3 regions of the Shewanella aegiceratis genome follow, and region 3 is predicted to be linked to each of the others. Evidence: predicted binding sites of a transcription regulator. Region 3 holds the regulator's gene; each other region holds the start of a gene.
What was found. The regulator FliA, encoded in region 3, starts transcription of late flagellar genes. The targets are predictions, from matches to a motif close to CTAAAGNTNNNNNNNNNNNNGCCGATA.

Region 1: pomA (flagellar motor protein PomA) is a predicted target of FliA. The motif match lies at 3,119-3,145, and genes of this name have one in related genera.
Region 2: K0H80_RS10455 (VC2046/SO_2500 family protein) is a predicted target of FliA. The motif match lies at 3,873-3,899, and genes of this name have one in related genera.

Annotation. Positions count from the first base shown of each region.
Region 1 covers NZ_CP080416.1:3,226,937-3,232,807, forward strand. Annotated here, with positions in the region: gene thiI (tRNA uracil 4-sulfurtransferase ThiI) at 1-908, opposite strand, end outside; gene K0H80_RS14120 (flagellar motor protein MotB) at 1,163-2,107, opposite strand; gene pomA (flagellar motor protein PomA) at 2,112-2,879, opposite strand; gene xseB (exodeoxyribonuclease VII small subunit) at 3,275-3,514, shown strand; gene ispA ((2E,6E)-farnesyl diphosphate synthase) at 3,515-4,396, shown strand; gene dxs (1-deoxy-D-xylulose-5-phosphate synthase) at 4,419-5,871, shown strand, end outside.
Region 2 covers NZ_CP080416.1:2,331,427-2,337,297, forward strand. Annotated here, with positions in the region: gene K0H80_RS10440 (YchJ family protein) at 1-462, shown strand, start outside; gene K0H80_RS10445 (sensor domain-containing phosphodiesterase) at 671-2,830, opposite strand; gene K0H80_RS10450 (DUF406 family protein) at 2,990-3,277, opposite strand; gene K0H80_RS10455 (VC2046/SO_2500 family protein) at 3,350-3,838, opposite strand; tRNA gene K0H80_RS10460 (tRNA-Tyr) at 3,964-4,048, shown strand; tRNA gene K0H80_RS10465 (tRNA-Tyr) at 4,080-4,164, shown strand; tRNA gene K0H80_RS10470 (tRNA-Tyr) at 4,208-4,292, shown strand; gene K0H80_RS10475 (PLP-dependent cysteine synthase family protein) at 4,594-5,655, shown strand; gene queE (7-carboxy-7-deazaguanine synthase QueE) at 5,802-5,871, opposite strand, start outside.
Region 3 covers NZ_CP080416.1:1,538,518-1,544,388, forward strand. Annotated here, with positions in the region: gene flhA (flagellar biosynthesis protein FlhA) at 1-2,053, shown strand, start outside; gene flhF (flagellar biosynthesis GTPase FlhF) at 2,065-3,489, shown strand; gene K0H80_RS06875 (MinD/ParA family protein) at 3,494-4,375, shown strand; gene K0H80_RS06880 (RNA polymerase sigma factor FliA) at 4,368-5,087, shown strand; gene cheY (chemotaxis response regulator CheY) at 5,130-5,513, shown strand; gene K0H80_RS06890 (protein phosphatase CheZ) at 5,527-5,871, shown strand, end outside.

The DNA.
Region 1 (5,871 bases), 1.7 Mb from region 3:
AGGTTGGTCAGGGTCTGGCTGGACACCTGCCCCATGGCCTCACCCGTCACCAGCGCCTGAATGCCCATCTTCTCGGCGATACGGCTGGCGGCGCGCATCATCATGCGCTTGAGGATAACGCCCATCTGGCCGTTATCTATCTTCTCCAGGATCTCCTGCACCACAGGATCGAACGGCACAGAGATAAATTTCACCTTATGAGACTCGCCGTACTTCTGCCACAGATGATAGGCCACCTGCTTCACACCTATCTCGTGTTGGTCGCCGCCTAGGTTAAAGAAGCAGTAATGGGTACGAGAGCCGCGCTTGATAAACTGGAAGCTGGAGACACCTGAGTCGAAACCACCCGAGATCAGCGACAGCACATCTTCCTGGGTCGCCATAGGGAAACCGCCCAAGCCGTCGATGCGTTTCTCCACCAGATAAAGATGTTCGTTGTCTATCTCAAGGTTTACCGTCATGTCAGGGTTCTTCAGTCTGACACCGGCCGCCTCGGTAAACTGGTTGAGTCCACCGCCCACGTAGCGCTCTACCTCGATAGAGTTGAACTCATGCTTACCGCTGCGCTTTACCCGCACACAGAAAGTCTTACCGGCCAATTCCTCTTTGTAGAGTGCCAGCGTCTGCTGGTAGATATCGTCCACCGACTCGAAGGTGCTCTCACGCACCTGCAGCACATGGGCGATACCCGGAATACAGGCGAGACGTTCGGCATAACGCTCAATCATCTCTGGCTTGTCTTCTGGCACCCTGACCATGATCTTATCCCACTGGCGCTGCACTCTGGCCTCTTCATCGACCTTGCGCAGCACGTTTCGGATATTGGTTTCAAGCATCTTGGTAAAACGCATTCTTACCGGTTTGCTTTTCATCATGATTTCAGGAAAGAGTTTTACGATAAATTTCATGGGCGTTCCGCGGGAATAATTTTAAACAGCAATCTTGCCATTATACCAAGCCCGGTGCACAAATGCCCATAAATCAGCGACTCGGCAGGGATTTTCTGCCCACATCCCCTTAATGTGCGCAATATTTATTCAGCTTAGGATAATCCGCTCCGAAGAGAGTGGCTGAGGATAGGCTGGTAGAAATGAAAAGCGTCCACTGGTGTGGACGCCTTATCTGAAACTGTTTGCCTTAAGTTAAGACCTAAATAGACAGGCTACTGCTCCACTTGAATCTCGTCTGACTCCTTCGGCTTGCCCTGCTCGATGGCAATTTCGACCCGGCGATTTCGGGCGCGGTTGGCTGCCGAATCGTTCGGCACCAACGGCGCCGTGCTGGCCATGCCCACCACCTTCATCCGCTGCTGGTCAAAGCCCGGCACACGCACCAGCTCATGGGCCACGGCCACGGCGCGTTTACTGGAGAGATCCCAGTTGGAGCTATAGAGTTCGTTGCTGATATTCATATCATCCGTGTGACCGGATACGGTAATGATCCCCGGCACATCCTTGAGCAGCTCGCCCACACGGCGGATCACCGGCTTAAACCTAGGCTGTAAGAAACCAGAGCCCGATGAGAAGGCCCCCTTCTCTCGGATACGTATGATGATCTGCTGCCCCAAGGACTCAATCTCGATCGCCCCATCGACGATCTCCTTATTGAGCTCCTGGGCCATCTTCTTCACCTGATCGTTGATCTGATCCTGTGACGCGGCGTCTTGTTTCTCCTGCTTGGCTTGGGCCTCGGCATCCGCCTCTTCCTGAGCGGTGGATGACGCCTCGCCGCCGCGCTGCTCACCGCGCTGCTGCTGCACGCCGCCGGCGCTGTCGTCTTCACCTGCCTGCACCTCTATGGTGGGCTCGGTCATCTCGTTAGTCTGTTGATTGATGATCTCGATGGGGGTAGGTTCTGGCTTACCGGGGCGAAACTCCAGTGCGATCACCGAGGTGCCCTTGGGAATATCTTTGACTTCAACCTTGTTCTGCACACCGAAGGCATACTTCATCGACCCGGCGATCTGCTTGAACTTCATCACGTCCATCTCGGAGAAGGCGAGCAGCAATACGAAGAAACACATCAATAGCGACATAAGGTCGGCAAAGGTTGCCAACCACATCGGCGCCCCGGCAGGAGGGCAATCGCATTTGACCTTCTTAGCCATCTGGCTATTCCCCGTCCGTCGTGTCTATATTTCGCTGTTTCTCCGAGAGATAGTTCTTCAAGAAACCCTCGATAACCCTGGGGTTTTGGCCGTCTTGAATGGCGAGTACCGCATCCATGATCAGGTTGCGGTTGAGCATCTCTTCGCCCATGCGCAGCGAGAGCTTATCGGCGATCGGCAAGGCGATCATGTTGGCAATCACGGCGCCATAGAGTGTAGTCAACAAGGCCACCGCCATGGCGGGGCCGATAGACTTAGGGTCATCCATGTTAGACAGCATAGCAACCAGACCGATAAGGGTACCTATCATCCCCATGGCAGGTGCTACATCACCCAGCGCCTTAAAGATACTGATCCCCGTCTTATGCCGCTCTTCGGTGAGGGCAATATCCTTCTCCAAGGCTTCGCGCACCACCTCGCCGTCATGGCCGTCCACCAGCATGTCGACCGCCTTCTGCATGAAGCTGTTGCTGATCTCCGCCTCTTCCAGAGCCAGAAAGCCCCCCTTACGAGCGGCATCGGCCATGGTGACCGACTGCTCGATCAACTCGTCCGGCTTATCTATCTTGAACATAAAGGCTTTTGCGGCGATCTTAACCGCACCGAGGAACTGTTTGAGGTTAAATTTCATCATCACCACAAACAGAGAGCCTATCATCACGATAAGCACAGAGGGCACGTCAACAAAGATGGCGATACCGCCACTGCTGACCATAGCTCCGATAATAAAACCAAATGCACCTATCAGGCCTATCAGGGTCGCTAAATCCACAACTCTTCCTCATTTACAGTATCGGCCGTTGCTAATATCTTGATCTCGGGATCAAGCTCTCAGTCAACACCATAATCATCTCGAGACAGGTCTCTACTCTACTCACTCTTGCAACGAAAGGCATCTCCCAGGACCTGGACGACGACACAAAAGTCGTCAATTAGACGGGAATTCGCCTAACCGCATACGGGAGTTTACGATATAATATCTGACAAAATTGAGTATTGTTCTAATTCAATTATCGGACAGCTTACACGCAAGTTTAGCTACAAATTCAATTTTTTATAAAAAAACCTCCTTAAAGCGTGCTATTGCACAAATATACGACAGCGCAATTTGACCCCTAGGGTCGACTGAGATACTTTGTCTGTCGCTAAATTCTTGGGAAAATCACCGTGGCCAAAAAACCTGAAAACCTGACCTTCGAAGAGTCACTCACAGAATTAGAAAACATCGTCACCAGCCTGGAGCAGGGCGATGTCTCTCTGGATGACGCCCTCAAACAATTTGAGCGCGGCATCAATCTGGTCAGAAACAGCCAAGGCAAACTCGAACAGGCCCAACAGAAAGTCTCTATCTTGACCCAGGAACAAGATCAACCCAGCTTGCAACCCTATCTGCCAGAGGGCGAATAATTGCTAAACGAAGCGATAACGCGATACCAGCAGCGCGTCGACGGCCAGCTGCGCCATTTTATCAACGCACAAGACGATACCGAGCCACAACTCAAGGCCGCCATGGAACACGGCGCTCTGATTGGCGGCAAACGTATCCGCCCCTTTCTGGTCTACGCCGTGGGCGAGATGCTGGGTGTACCACTGGAAAGGCTAGATGCCTGCGCTGCCGCCATCGAATGTATTCATGCCTACTCGCTGATCCACGACGATCTCCCGGCCATGGACGACGACGCCCTGCGCCGCGGCCAGCCGACAGTGCATATCGCCTTTAATGAGGCCACCGCCATCCTGGCCGGCGATGCCCTGCAAACTTTGGCCTTCGAGATCATCAGCCAGGAAGGCGGCGAGCTGAGTGCCAGTCAACAACTGGCCATGGTGCGCGCCCTCGCCAAGGCGTCTGGCTACAGCGGCATGTGTGGTGGTCAGGCGATGGATCTTAACGCCACCGACAGACAGATAGATCTCGAGACCTTAAAGCGGTTACACAGATTAAAAACCGGCGCCTTGATTCGCTGTGCAGTAGAATTACCTATCATTGCTGCCAAGGTCACAGATGAGCAAGCGAGCCATCTGTTAACATTTGCCGACGCCATCGGCCTCGCCTTCCAGGTACAAGACGACGTGCTGGACATCATCGCCAGCACAGAAGAGCTGGGTAAGCCCCAGGGCTCGGACTGCGAATCGAACAAGAGTACCTATCCGAAACTACTCGGTTTATCCGGGGCCCAAGCGACTGCGAAAAGTTTGATCGAAGACGCCCTATCAGCGCTGGCTAAATTACCATACAATAGCCAGTTAATTGCCGAATTCGCCCGTTTCATCATAGAGCGAAGAGTATAATAAAGAGCCAAAGAATCTCGCTATGAGTTTGGATATTACGAAATACCCTGTGCTGGCACAGGCCGACACCCCAGATGAATTAAGACAACTTCCCCAGGGTGTGCTACCAAAACTTGCTGACGAACTCAGAAGTTATCTCCTACAGTCGGTAGGCATCTCCAGTGGCCACTTCGCTTCTGGCCTGGGCACGGTCGAGCTGACGGTAGCCCTGCACTATGTCTACAACACGCCATTCGATCGCCTGATCTGGGACGTGGGCCATCAGGCCTATCCCCATAAGATCCTCACGGGTCGCCGGGACAAGATGCCTACCATACGCCAAAAAGGCGGCATTCACCCCTTCCCTTGGCGGGAAGAGAGCGAATATGACACCTTCAGCGTGGGGCACTCAGGCACCTCTATCAGCGCGGCGCTGGCCATGGCCGTTGCCGCCGAGAAAGAACAGGCGGGCCGTAAGGTCGTGGCCGTCATCGGCGACGGCGCCATGACGGGCGGCATGGTATTTGAGGCCATGAACCACGCCGGCGATCTGCACAACGACATGCTGGTCGTGCTCAATGACAACGAGATGTCGATCTCCGAGAACGTCGGTGCGCTGAACAACCACTTGGCGCAACTGATGTCGGGCCGTCTCTACACCACTATTCGCGAAAACAGCAAGAAGGTGCTCAAAGGGATGCCTGTCATCAAAGAGATGGCCAAGCGCACCGAGGAGCATCTCAAGGGCATGGTCGTCCCCGGCACCATGTTTGAGGAGCTGGGCTTTAACTATATCGGCCCTATCGATGGCCATGATGTCGACGCCCTGGTCGAGACTCTGCGCAACATGCGCAACCTCTCCGGCCCGCAGATTCTGCACATCATGACCAAGAAGGGACGAGGCTACGAACCGGCGGAGAAAGACCCCATCGGCTGGCACGCCGTGCCTAAGTTCGATCCTTCCACCTTCGCCAAGCCAGCCGCGAAACCGGCTAACCCCACCTTCTCTCAGGTGTTTGGTCGCTGGCTGTGCGACATGGCTCAGAAGGATGACAAGGTACTGGGGATCACCCCGGCCATGCGTGAAGGCTCAGGCATGGTGGAGTTCTCCCAGCGCTTCCCGAATCAGTATTTCGATGCGGCCATCGCCGAGCAACATGCGGTGACACTCGCCGCCGGCTTCGCATGTGAAGGCTACAAGCCTGTACTGGCGATCTACTCTACCTTCTTGCAACGCGGCTATGATCAGCTGATCCACGACGTGGCGCTGCAGAAACTGCCGGTGATCTTCGCCATCGACCGTGGCGGCATCGTCGGCCCTGACGGCCCGACCCACCAGGGCGCCTTCGATCTCAGCTATATGCGCGCCATTCCTAACATGGTGATCATGGCGCCGTCGGATGAGAACGAATGTCGCCAGATGCTCTACACAGGCTACTGTTACAACGAGGGACCGACGGCGATCCGTTACCCACGTGGCAGCGCCACCGGCGAGC
Region 2 (5,871 bases), 790 kb from region 3:
CCTTGCCCCTGTGGCAGGTCGGTAAAAGATAAGCCGCTAAGTTACAAAGAGTGTTGTGAACCTTATCATCTCGGCGGCATCGCGCCGGATCCTGAATCCTTGATGCGCAGCCGCTATTCGGCGTTTGTGCTCAAACGCCATCAGTATCTTATCGATACCCATCATCCCGACTATCTTAACGGCCTGAGCGTGCAGATCCTCGACCAGGAGAATCATACTCACTGGCTGGCGCTCAGCGTCAACAAGAGTCGCAGCGAACAGAATAAGGGAATGGTTGAGTTTCACGCCTGGTATCGGGCAGAAGATGGACTGGATGCCATTCATGAGATCTCAGACTTTGTTAAACAGGATGGACGCTGGTTGTATACCCAGGGTGAGCAACTCTTGCCCAAATACCCTAAACGCAACGATCCCTGTGTCTGTCAGAGTGGTAAGAAGTTTAAACAGTGCTGTCTTAAATAGTAAGGCAGCGTAGAAAACCTATACTGCTGGGAAACTCATCTAAGATGGTCAGTTAGCTATCAGACTGGGCCATTAGACTGTGCTATCAGGCAGAGCCATTAGACACGTCAATAGGCAAGCAAGCTGACAGGCTCACGGCTAACTAGCTTACATCTCAAAAGCTATCGCGCTACTACCTATCAATGACTGACCGGCTATTGCCGCCAGATTAATGCAGCAGCGTCTCTGTATTGGCACGTAGGAACTGGCTGAACTCGGCTTCTCGCAGCGCCGGGCTATAGAGGAAACCTTGCGCCTGATGGCAGCTTAACGCCGACAGGAAAGATTCCTGCTCGGCAGTCTCGACCCCCTCGGCCGTCAGCGATAGATTGAGCGCCTTGGCCATGGCAATGATGGCACTGACGATCTCGCGACTCTCGCGGCTGACACTGAGATCTGAGATGAAAGATCTGTCTATCTTCAGCTTGGAGATGGGGAACTGCTTCAAATAACGCATCGAGCTGTAACCCGTACCAAAATCGTCGATGGCCAGCCCTACCCCTAACTCGGCCAGCTCCTTGCACAGATGGGTCGCATAGACCACATCTTCCATCAGCTCGGTCTCGGTGATCTCCAAAATCAGGGTGTTAGGTCGAATACGGTACCGAGTCACCAGTTGCCACACCTGATCATAGAGCTGAGTACTGAAAAACTGGCGCGCAGAGACATTCACATGCATGGAGAGGTTAATGTTATGGTGCTGCCACAGGTTAAGCTGGCGACATGCGGCCTCCAACACCCATTCGCCGATGGCCGCGATCATGCCGGTTTGCTCGGCGATATCGATAAAGGCACCGGGATAGAGAACCCCTTTCTTGGGATGATGCCAGCGGATCAACGCCTCGGCGCCAATATAGGCCTGACGGCCGAGATCTTTCAGGGGTTGGTAATAGAGCTCAAACTCACGATTCTTCAGCGCCGCCTGCAGATCCCGCTCAATCTGGGCATCTTCTTTGAACGACTTTAACAGGGCGTGATTAAAGATCTGTATCGCACTCCCCTGCTTCTTCTTGGCATACTGCACAGCAATATCGGCGCAGGTGAGCGCCGAAAAACCTGCCTCTAGCGCGTTTATCTCGACGACCGACAGTGCAGGTTTAGCCTCGAAAGCTTCGGCGCCCACCTGGACAGGCAAATTTAACTGGTGATAGAGACGCTTGATGACATAGTCCAGACTCTGCTCATCCTCGATACCCTCAAGCACCAAGGCAAACTCATCGCTGCCCACACGGGCCATCAGCTCGGCCTTCTTGACGCTGGCAAAGTGTTTGATGCGGCGAGCCACCTCGATCAGCAGGCTATCGCCCTTCTCATGGCCGTAGGTATCGTTGAAGCGCTTAAAGCCCCTGAGATCGATCAGCATCAGGTGACCACTGCGTAGCTTTTCCAATGCGCGATTGAAATAGCTACGGTTGTAGAGGCCGGTTAGCGAGCAGCGCCAAGCCAAACGCTCGAGCTCATTCTGCTGCACCAACTCTTCTGAACAATCTTCGGCGGTCACCAGGGCGTAGTGATTGCCCCTAGGGGTGGTAAAGGGGCGAACCCGATAACGCAGCCAGTAACTCTCACCATCTCGACGGGTCAATTGGGTATTTCCCTTGGCAATCTTACCCAGCTTGACTTGGGCCAGCACGGCGTCGGCCTGGACCGGCGACTGCTTAAAGAAATCCAGACAAGCTAAGGGTTGCCCCAAGATCTGCTTCTTAGGCACACCTGAGATGGCATGATGTGCGCCATTAACATATTCAATCTTATCTGTGGCCAGGTTGACCACCATGCTGATCTGCTCCGACTGTTCGATTGCCTTTAAAAACAGGCTCAGGCGCTCGTCTGTGTCGTAAGCTCGTTGCGTCGCCAGGGTCAATGCCAGCTGATCGGCCACCTGGGAAACGATATGGATCTCGCTCTCTGGCCATTCATGCAGCTGACCCGATTCGAGATAGAGCACCCCTTCGAGATGTCCATTGATACGAATTGCCACATCAAGATGCGAGACCACCTGATTTTCATTGAGGTAATCGACTAATTCGGCGACACGGCCATCATTTTCGACGTCGACCACGTCTATGGTGCGACTGCGTTTGAGCTGATCGAAATAACTGGGACATAGCGATTGCGCGGGGCGTGAAGCCGGGCCTTGCAAACTTGTATGAGCGATGAGCTCACAAGCCTGGCTGCCGGAAAACAGACAAACACCTATGTTGTCCACCTCGAGGGACTGACTGAGCAGGTCGCAGGCAAGCTCGGCCGTCTCTTTAAACAGGCCTTCTTGTTTTTGCGTCGAATTGACTATGGTTTCAAGCAGATGTTGAAATTGGCGCTTGGTCATAAAATCCTACTGCCGATAACCTTCTGCCGATAAAAGGTTACCGAGGTAAAAACCGCCAAAGGCGGTAACAACATAGATGTTATTGTTATTATTAAATGTTCAATTTGTGCACATTACACGAATAACTCGCTAATTAGCAAGCTAATCTCGATGGCGCTGCTAGAGACCGTGTTCGAGTTGGAAAATCATCTTCTCGGCGCTGTAGCCAAAGGTGAGGCGCAGCTCCTGGCCACCTTCTACTGCCTTGATCTCACTCTCAACACCCTCGAAACGCTGCTTAGCCGCCTGTGCCATGGCTTGCAACTCACTTTGGGCGTTCTCTCCATCACGTACCAGAGTCAGTACGGTATCAAACTCATCGATCACGGCGCCGATATCGGCATAGCTGCCACAATCGTTACAGGTATCGTTTACCAACTCTGATTGACCCTCTTGAATCTTTTTCATTTTGACCCTTAACCTTTTAACTGAAAATGCTCATAGCTATATATAGCAAAAGCCGAGCTACCGCACTTAAAACTAAGCCAAAATGTCTCCTAACGCACGTTGCCTGACGATCTGCTCGGTAAAATGCGGTAATTCCAAACTAGGTGCGTCGGCATCGAGTTCATTGTGAAAACGCGCCAGGGTAACGGGATCGCAGTTAGCCAGCACCTCTTGCATCGCCAGCGGATCCCGTCCTCTGTGGACTAAGGGTTCGGGACTCAGATATTGCTGCAGATGAAAACCGCTTAGCCCTGCCTGGTGAAACTGCTCGCTGTTGTCTCTGTCTTCACCCAGATGAAGTGCGCTGGTCAGCGCCTGTGGCTCGGGTAACTCAAATTGACGCTTGAGTTTTGTCTCAACATCGCTTGGCGCCTGATCCAGATGAAACTGCGCCATATCTCTGGCATCGTTTGACAACATGGCCAGCAGCAGACCAAATTCTCCCCGGCGATGATCGACTATCGCCTGGTTGAGTCGGGTCCCTAATTGATTCTCGTTGATGATCAACTGACTAGTTCGCATAAAAAAACATCAATAAAACAGCTCGTTGCTATTTAATCGACCACTTACGCCATAACTTTAGCAATTATTTTAAATTGGGACTTTACAGCGCCAAGGATTCTGACTACTATGGCCGCCGCAATTGAGGAGGGGTTCCCGAGTGGCCAAAGGGATCAGACTGTAAATCTGACGGCTCAGCCTTCGAAGGTTCGAATCCTTCTCCCTCCACCATTTGCCTACAATGTAATAAAGAGATACTCGTGGAGGGGTTCCCGAGTGGCCAAAGGGATCAGACTGTAAATCTGACGGCTCAGCCTTCGAAGGTTCGAATCCTTCTCCCTCCACCATCTTTATCTCATTAATACCTTGTGCTGCTGTACCAAAAAATATGGAGGGGTTCCCGAGTGGCCAAAGGGATCAGACTGTAAATCTGACGGCTCAGCCTTCGAAGGTTCGAATCCTTCTCCCTCCACCATTTTTTCTCCCGCGTTATCTCATCTCTCAGCTTTACCCTAAACCTCAGCTTTATCTTAAGACTTAGCTTCCCTGTTTGGTTTACCTATTGTTTTAAAGCGCATCTGTTTTTAAGCAAGACTAATTTCGTCCCGTTTGCTACCCACTGCAGCCTAGGGCTTAAGCAATTTTCCAGTCGCTCCTTTTTCCATCACTGCTTCTACCCTCAATGCTCGGTCGCATTTCTTTTCGATTTTCCTTTTCGTTATAAATTATTTCGTTAAGCTATAAGGTCTATCCGCTCAATAACCTCAGGAGCCACAATGGATCAATCTTGGGTCAACCAGGCCATCGCAAAGATCGAGGCTGATTATCAACGCAGTGCAGACACTCATCTGATCAAGCTGGAACTGCCCATGCTGCCCGGCATCGATATCTACCTAAAAGATGAAAGCACCCATCCCACAGGCAGCCTCAAGCATCGCCTGGCGCGCTCTCTGTTTCTCTACGCCCTGTGTAACGGCTGGATCACCCAAGATACGCCCATCATAGAGTCTTCATCCGGCAGTACTGCAGTATCAGAGGCCTACTTCGCACGCCTACTGGGTCTGCCCTTCATCGCCGTGATGCCCGCCTCTACCGCCAAGAAGAAGATCCAACAGATCGAGTTTTATGGTGGACGCTGCCATTTCGTCGAGCATTCGAGTCAGATCTACGCCGAGTCACAGCGCCTGGCCGACGAGCTATCGGGCCACTATATGGATCAGTTTACCTATGCAGAGCGAGCCACCGACTGGCGCGGTAACAACAATATCGCCAACTCCATCTTCGAGCAGATGCAAAGAGAGCCGCATCCAGTCCCCAGCTGGATCGTGATGAGCCCTGGCACCGGTGGTACCTCGGCCACCATAGGCCGCTATATTCGTTACCAGTGTGCCAAGACCAAGCTTTGTGTGGTGGACCCAGAAAATTCGGTATTCTACGACTATTACCATAGTGGCGATGCCAGTATCAGCTGCGCCGGCGCCAGCCGTATCGAAGGCATAGGCCGGCCGCGGGCAGAGCCCTCTTTTATCCCCGGGGTTGTCGACCATATGGTCAAGATTGATGATAGCGCATCGATCGCCACCATCTATTGGTTAGAGACGCTGATCGGCCGCAAGGCAGGCCCCTCGACCGGCACCAACCTCTATGGCGCGCTGCAACTTGCCAGCGAGATGCTTGCCAACGGCCAAACCGGCTCCATCGTGACCCTGCTATGCGACTCGGGAGATCGTTATCTCGATACCTACTACGACAAGCAATGGGTAGATGAGCATATTGGCGATATCACGGAATATCAGACCAAGCTAGCGGCCTTTAACGAGTCGGGGCATTTGGAATAGCCAGTTCTATCTTTTCGGCTCTCGAGCAAGGACTTTAGAGAAGAGAAGATAAGCAAGCTTAATGAGTCATCAACAAAAACGGCGCCTTTAACTGTTTACTCCCGGTTGGCGCCGTTTTTTTATGTAAATATAAGTATCCCTGATGCTCAATCGATATTCAGATATTTATGGGTCTGAATAGAGAGGCGCCAGTTGCGCTCGATGCAGACCTTCATC
Region 3 (5,871 bases):
CAATTTTAAAGGGATAGGTACGCCCATATTGGTGCTTGCGGCGCTGGCGATGATCGTCTTGCCCATGCCGGCCTTCCTGTTGGATATCCTGTTTTCTTTTAATATCGCCTTGGCCCTGGTGGTCTTGCTGGTGGCCATCTATACCGACCGCCCCCTGGATTTTGCTGCCTTTCCCACAGTGCTGCTGGTTGCTACCTTGCTGCGTTTGGCGCTTAACGTCGCCTCGACCCGTATCGTCTTACTCGAGGGGCACAACGGTGGCGACGCCGCCGGTAAGGTGATTGAGGCCTTCGGCTCAGTGGTGATTGGCGGTAACTATGCCGTGGGTCTGGTGGTGTTTCTTATCCTGATCATCATCAACTTCGCCGTGGTAACCAAGGGCGCCGGACGTATCTCAGAGGTGAGCGCTCGCTTCACCCTAGATGCCATGCCAGGTAAGCAGATGGCAATCGACGCCGACCTTAACGCCGGGATCCTTAATCAAGATCAGGCGCGTATTCGCCGCGCCGAAGTAACCAAGGAAGCCGACTTCTATGGTGCGATGGATGGTGCCTCCAAGTTTGTAAAAGGCGATGCCATCGCCGGTATCATGATTCTGGTGATCAACATCCTGGGCGGTTTCGTCATAGGTATGGCCCAGCATGGGCTGGACTTCTCCTCTGCGGTTGAGATCTACACCCTATTGACTATCGGTGATGGCCTGGTGGCGCAGATCCCTGGCCTCTTGCTCTCTATCGCCGCGGCCTTGATGGTGACCCGTCAAAACGAATCTGGCGACATGGGACAGATGGTGATGAGCCAGATGTTCGATAACCCTAAGTCGCTTGCTATCGCCGCGGGCGTCCTGCTGACCATGGGCATAGTGCCTGGCATGCCGCATTTCGCTTTTCTCAGCTTTGGCCTGATCACCGCGGGCGGTGCCTATTTTCTGCATCGTAAGAAAGATCTCGACAGACAACGCGCCTTGGAGATCGCTAAGACATCACCTGCGACTCCCGGCGATGCCAAACCTAAAGAGCTTAGCTGGGATGATGTACAGCAGGTGGACACCATTGGTCTGGAGGTGGGCTATCGTCTGATCCCGCTGGTGGATAAGGGCCAGGGTGGTGAGCTGCTTGGACGCATCAAGGGCGTGCGTAAGAAGCTCTCTCAAGAGCTGGGCTTCCTGGTACCCGCCGTGCATATTCGCGATAACCTGGATCTGGCGCCAAACACCTATCGCATCTCTCTGATGGGGGTGGCCTCAGGTGAGGCGGATATTCGTCACGATTGTGAACTGGCCATCAACCCAGGTCAGGTCTATGGCAAGCTTGATGGTGTCGAGACCACAGATCCCGCCTTTGGACTGGAAGCCGTGTGGATTGCCCCAGAGCTGAGAGAGCATGCCCAGACTCTAGGTTATACCGTGGTGGATGCCGCCACCGTAGTGGCGACTCACTTGAGTCAGCTGTTAACCAATAACGCCTCCAAGTTGCTGGGCTACGAAGAGGTGCAGCAGCTGATGGATATGCTGGCCAAGCTTTCGCCTAAGCTGGTTAGTGGCTTCATTCCCGATGTCTTGCCGTTGGGCACTGTGGTCAAGGTGATGCAGAACCTGCTTAACGAAGGCGTGTCGATCCGCGACCTTAAGACCATAGTTCAGACCCTGCTCGAGTACGGGCCTAAGAGTAACGATACCGAGGTACTTACCGCCGCCGTACGTATAGCACTTAAACGCATGATTGTTCAAGAAATAAGCGGTCCAGAACCTGAAATTCCTGTCATTACTTTGGCGCCTGAATTGGAACAGATGTTGCATCAGTCTATGCAGGCAACGGGAGGCGAGGGGCCGAATATCGAACCTAGCCTTGCCGAGAGGATGCAAAAGTCGTTACTCGACGCATCCCAGCGTCAGGAGATGGTGGGCCAACCAGCCATCCTACTGACATCGGGTATGTTACGTTCGACGCTGTCGCGTTTTGTTAAACATACGATTCCAAATCTGCGGGTGATCTCTTACCAAGAGGTACCCGATGAAAAACAAATTCGCATCGTATCAGCGGTCGGCCAGTAGAGGGTATTTAAGTGAAAATAAAACGTTTTTTAGCAAAAGATATGCGCTCTGCATTGGCCCAGGTGAAAGAGACATTAGGTTCGGATGCGGTGATCATGTCGAACAAGAAAGTTACCGGCGGTATCGAGATCGTCGCCGCGGTAGACTACGATGAGCCTAAGCCGAGCGTGGCGAAAAATGATGCCGCGCCTTTGTCACCCAGCTTTCTCGATCTGGCCGAGGAGAAGGTTTCTATCGGTCGTCAGCCCATTAAGACAGAGTCAAAAAAACAGCCATCACCCGTGGCCGATTCGCTGCAAGCGCTGCTCGAGCGTCAACAAAATCGCGTCAGTCAGCAATTAAGTCAATCGAATGAAGCACTCGAGATGCCTGCCTGGGCCCAGGGATTGAAGGCGCCAAGCGATGAAATAGCCGCGCCTAATATGCATGGCGGCATGCAGGCTAATACCCATGCCAATACACATGAGAGCCAGAATTTTAACCGTGCCAAACGCGATAAGAGCGCGTCAGCTAGCGAGCTCGAGTCTATGCGTGAGGAGTTGGCATCACTTCGCAACCTACTGACGCATCAGGTGACATCACTGCTGACCGAGCAGAAGAGCCGCTTGGATCCTGTGGGTGCCATGTTAGAGAGCCGCCTGCTGGACGCCGAGTTTAGCCCAGAGGTCGCCGCCAAGTTATCGGCTCTTAGTGAGCACTATGTACCGGCGGATCTGGTAAAGGCCTTGCCACGCAGCTTGGCGAACATGCTCGACAATCAAGGGGATGACATTGTTCGTCAGGGCGGTGTGGTCGCCTTCGTGGGCCCAACCGGTGTGGGTAAGACGACGAGTGTCGCAAAATTAGCCGCTCGATTCGCCGCGCAGCATGGTTCAGATCAAGTTGCGCTCATTACAACGGATCATTATCGCATTGGAGCCTATGAGCAGCTGGCAACCTATGGCAAAATAATGGGGTGCCCGGTCAAGCAAGCTCATGATCTCAATGAGTTGGAACAAATTCTTTATCAGTTCCGCAATCGCAAGCTAGTATTGATAGATACGGCGGGCATGGGACAGAGAGATGTGAGATTGTTCCAGCAACTTGATAATTTAACTGCAAATAGCAGATTACCTATTCGTAGTTATCTGGTACTGTCATCTACAAGTCAAAGAAGAGTGCTTGAAGATGCCGTCGCGCAGTTTACCCGGATTCCATTATCCGGCGCGATTTTGACCAAATTAGATGAATCAGTGGCCTTGGCACCGGCGTTGAGTGTGTTGATTCAAAGTGGATTACCTTTGAGTTATGTCACCGATGGACAAAGAGTGCCAGAAGATATGCAAGTAGCCGACACCTTAGCCTTAGCCAACAAGGCCCTGTCGGTACTCGAAAAGAAAGTGCAACCAATACAGAATAACGAAAGGTCATATGAACAGGCCTACGCATTTGAGTAATATAATGAGTCGGGATCAAGCAAGCGGTTTACGTATGATGAATCAACCATATAACGAAAAAGTAAAAGTAATTGCCGTAACCGGTGGTAAGGGTGGCGTAGGTAAAACCAGCGTATCGATCAATACCGCCGTCTCCCTGGCCGAGAAGGGCAAGCGTGTGCTTGTGCTCGATGCCGACTTGGGCCTGGCCAACGTCGATGTCATGTTGGGCCTGAGAGCCGAGCGCAATCTCTCCCACGTATTATCTGGCGATGCCGACCTTGACGATATTATCGTACGCGGTCCTAAGGGGATTGGCATTATTCCAGCTACCTCTGGCACCCAGGCAATGGTCGAGCTGACACCGGCCCAGCATGCGGGCCTGATCCGTGCCTTTAGCGAGATGAAGACCCAGTTTGATATTCTGGTGGTCGATACCGCGGCAGGTATCTCAGACATGGTGCTCAGCTTCTCTCGCGCTTCTCAAGATGTGTTGGTTGTGGTGTGCGACGAGCCGACCTCTATTACCGATGCCTATGCTTTGATTAAGATTCTTAGCCGTGAGCACGGTGTATTCAGGTTTAAGATTGTGGCAAATATGGTCAGAAGTTTGCGAGAAGGGATGGAGTTGTTTGCTAAACTTAGCAAGGTAACCGACCGTTTTCTCGACGTGGCCCTGGAGCTGGTTGCGACTATCCCCTTCGATGAAAACCTTCGCAAATCAGTTCGTAAACAAAAGTTGATCGTCGAGGCATTTCCTAAGTCGCCGGCGTCAATTGCTTATCACGGCCTAGCGAATAAGATTATAAGCTGGCCAGTGCCACAACAACCGGGCGGACACCTGGAGTTCTTTGTAGAGCGATTGGTTCAACGTCCCGAATATCAAGAGGATCGTACGAGTGAGTAAAGCCGCTGCGTATACTTGTTTAGATAACAAAGCTTCTATTGTCGAACAGTATGCACCGTTGGTAAAAAGGATTGCTCACCATTTACTCGCTCGTCTACCCGCATCGGTGCAATTGGATGATCTGTTACAAGCAGGTATGATGGGCCTGCTTGAAGCCTCGGCCAAGTTCGATGGCAGCAAGGGCGCCAAGTTTGAAACCTTCGCCGGTATACGAATTCGCGGCTCTATGCTCGACGAAATTAGGCGAGGAGACTGGGTGCCCAGGTCGGTTCACCGTAATCAGCGACGCATAGCCCAGGTGATTGACGAGCTAGAACAAGAACTTGGACGTGACGCAAAAGACAATGAAATTGCGGATCGACTTGATATGACGCTCGATGAGTACCATCATATTCTTAATGATGTTTCTGTCGGGAAAGTAGTTGGAATTGAAGATCTTGGTGTATCGGTCGATGTAGTAAGACAGGAAGACGATCATCAGGACGACGCATTTGAGTCACTGGCAGAGACACAGTTCCACGAGGCCCTCGTCGAGGCGATTAAATTACTGCCAGAAAGAGATGGATTAGTTTTGTCGTTATATTATGACGAAGCATTAAATTTAAAAGAGATCGGTGCCGTACTTGATGTCAGCGAATCCCGAGTTAGCCAGATACACAGCCAGGCGATGCTCAGACTCAAAGCTAAACTCAAGCATTGGACCAAAATATAACGATTACATGAGCAATATAAAAACAGCTCCGCGGAGGAAACCTTGGACAAGAATATGAAGATTCTCGTTGTTGACGACTTCTCAACAATGAGACGCATCATCAAGAACTTGTTGAGAGACTTGGGTTTTAATAACACTCAGGAAGCAGATGACGGTTCGACAGCCTTGCCTATGTTGCAAAAAGGCGATTTTGACTTTGTCGTGACCGATTGGAATATGCCTGGCATGCAGGGGATCGACCTGTTAAAGGCTATCCGTGCTGATGACAACCTGAAGCACATTCCTGTGTTGATGGTGACTGCGGAAGCGAAAAGGGAACAGATCATTGCAGCGGCGCAGGCCGGTGTGAATGGCTATGTGGTGAAACCTTTTACTGCGGCGACATTGAAAGAGAAGTTAGACAAAATTTTCGAACGACTCGGTTAATCAAGGTTGAGCTATGCAGGCAGAAACTTCAGGGCTGATCAATCTAGCACAGGCCAAGCAACTCGTTGATCTGCTAGAGGCGGGTCAACAAGAGATGGCCGATGAGCTAGTTCGCGATATCGCCAGCCCGATTCAGAAAGAGCTGTTTGACGAGGTGGGTCGCCTAACCCGTCAGCTTCACAGTGCCATAGTGGACTTTCAGGTGGACGGTCGCCTCGTGGAGCTGGCCAATAGCGAAATTCCCGATGCCAAAGAGCGCCTCAATTATGTCATCGACATGACGGAACAGGCCGCTAATAAAACCATGGACGCTGTCGAAGAGTCTCTGCCTCTTGCAGATGCCCTTACCATGAACGTA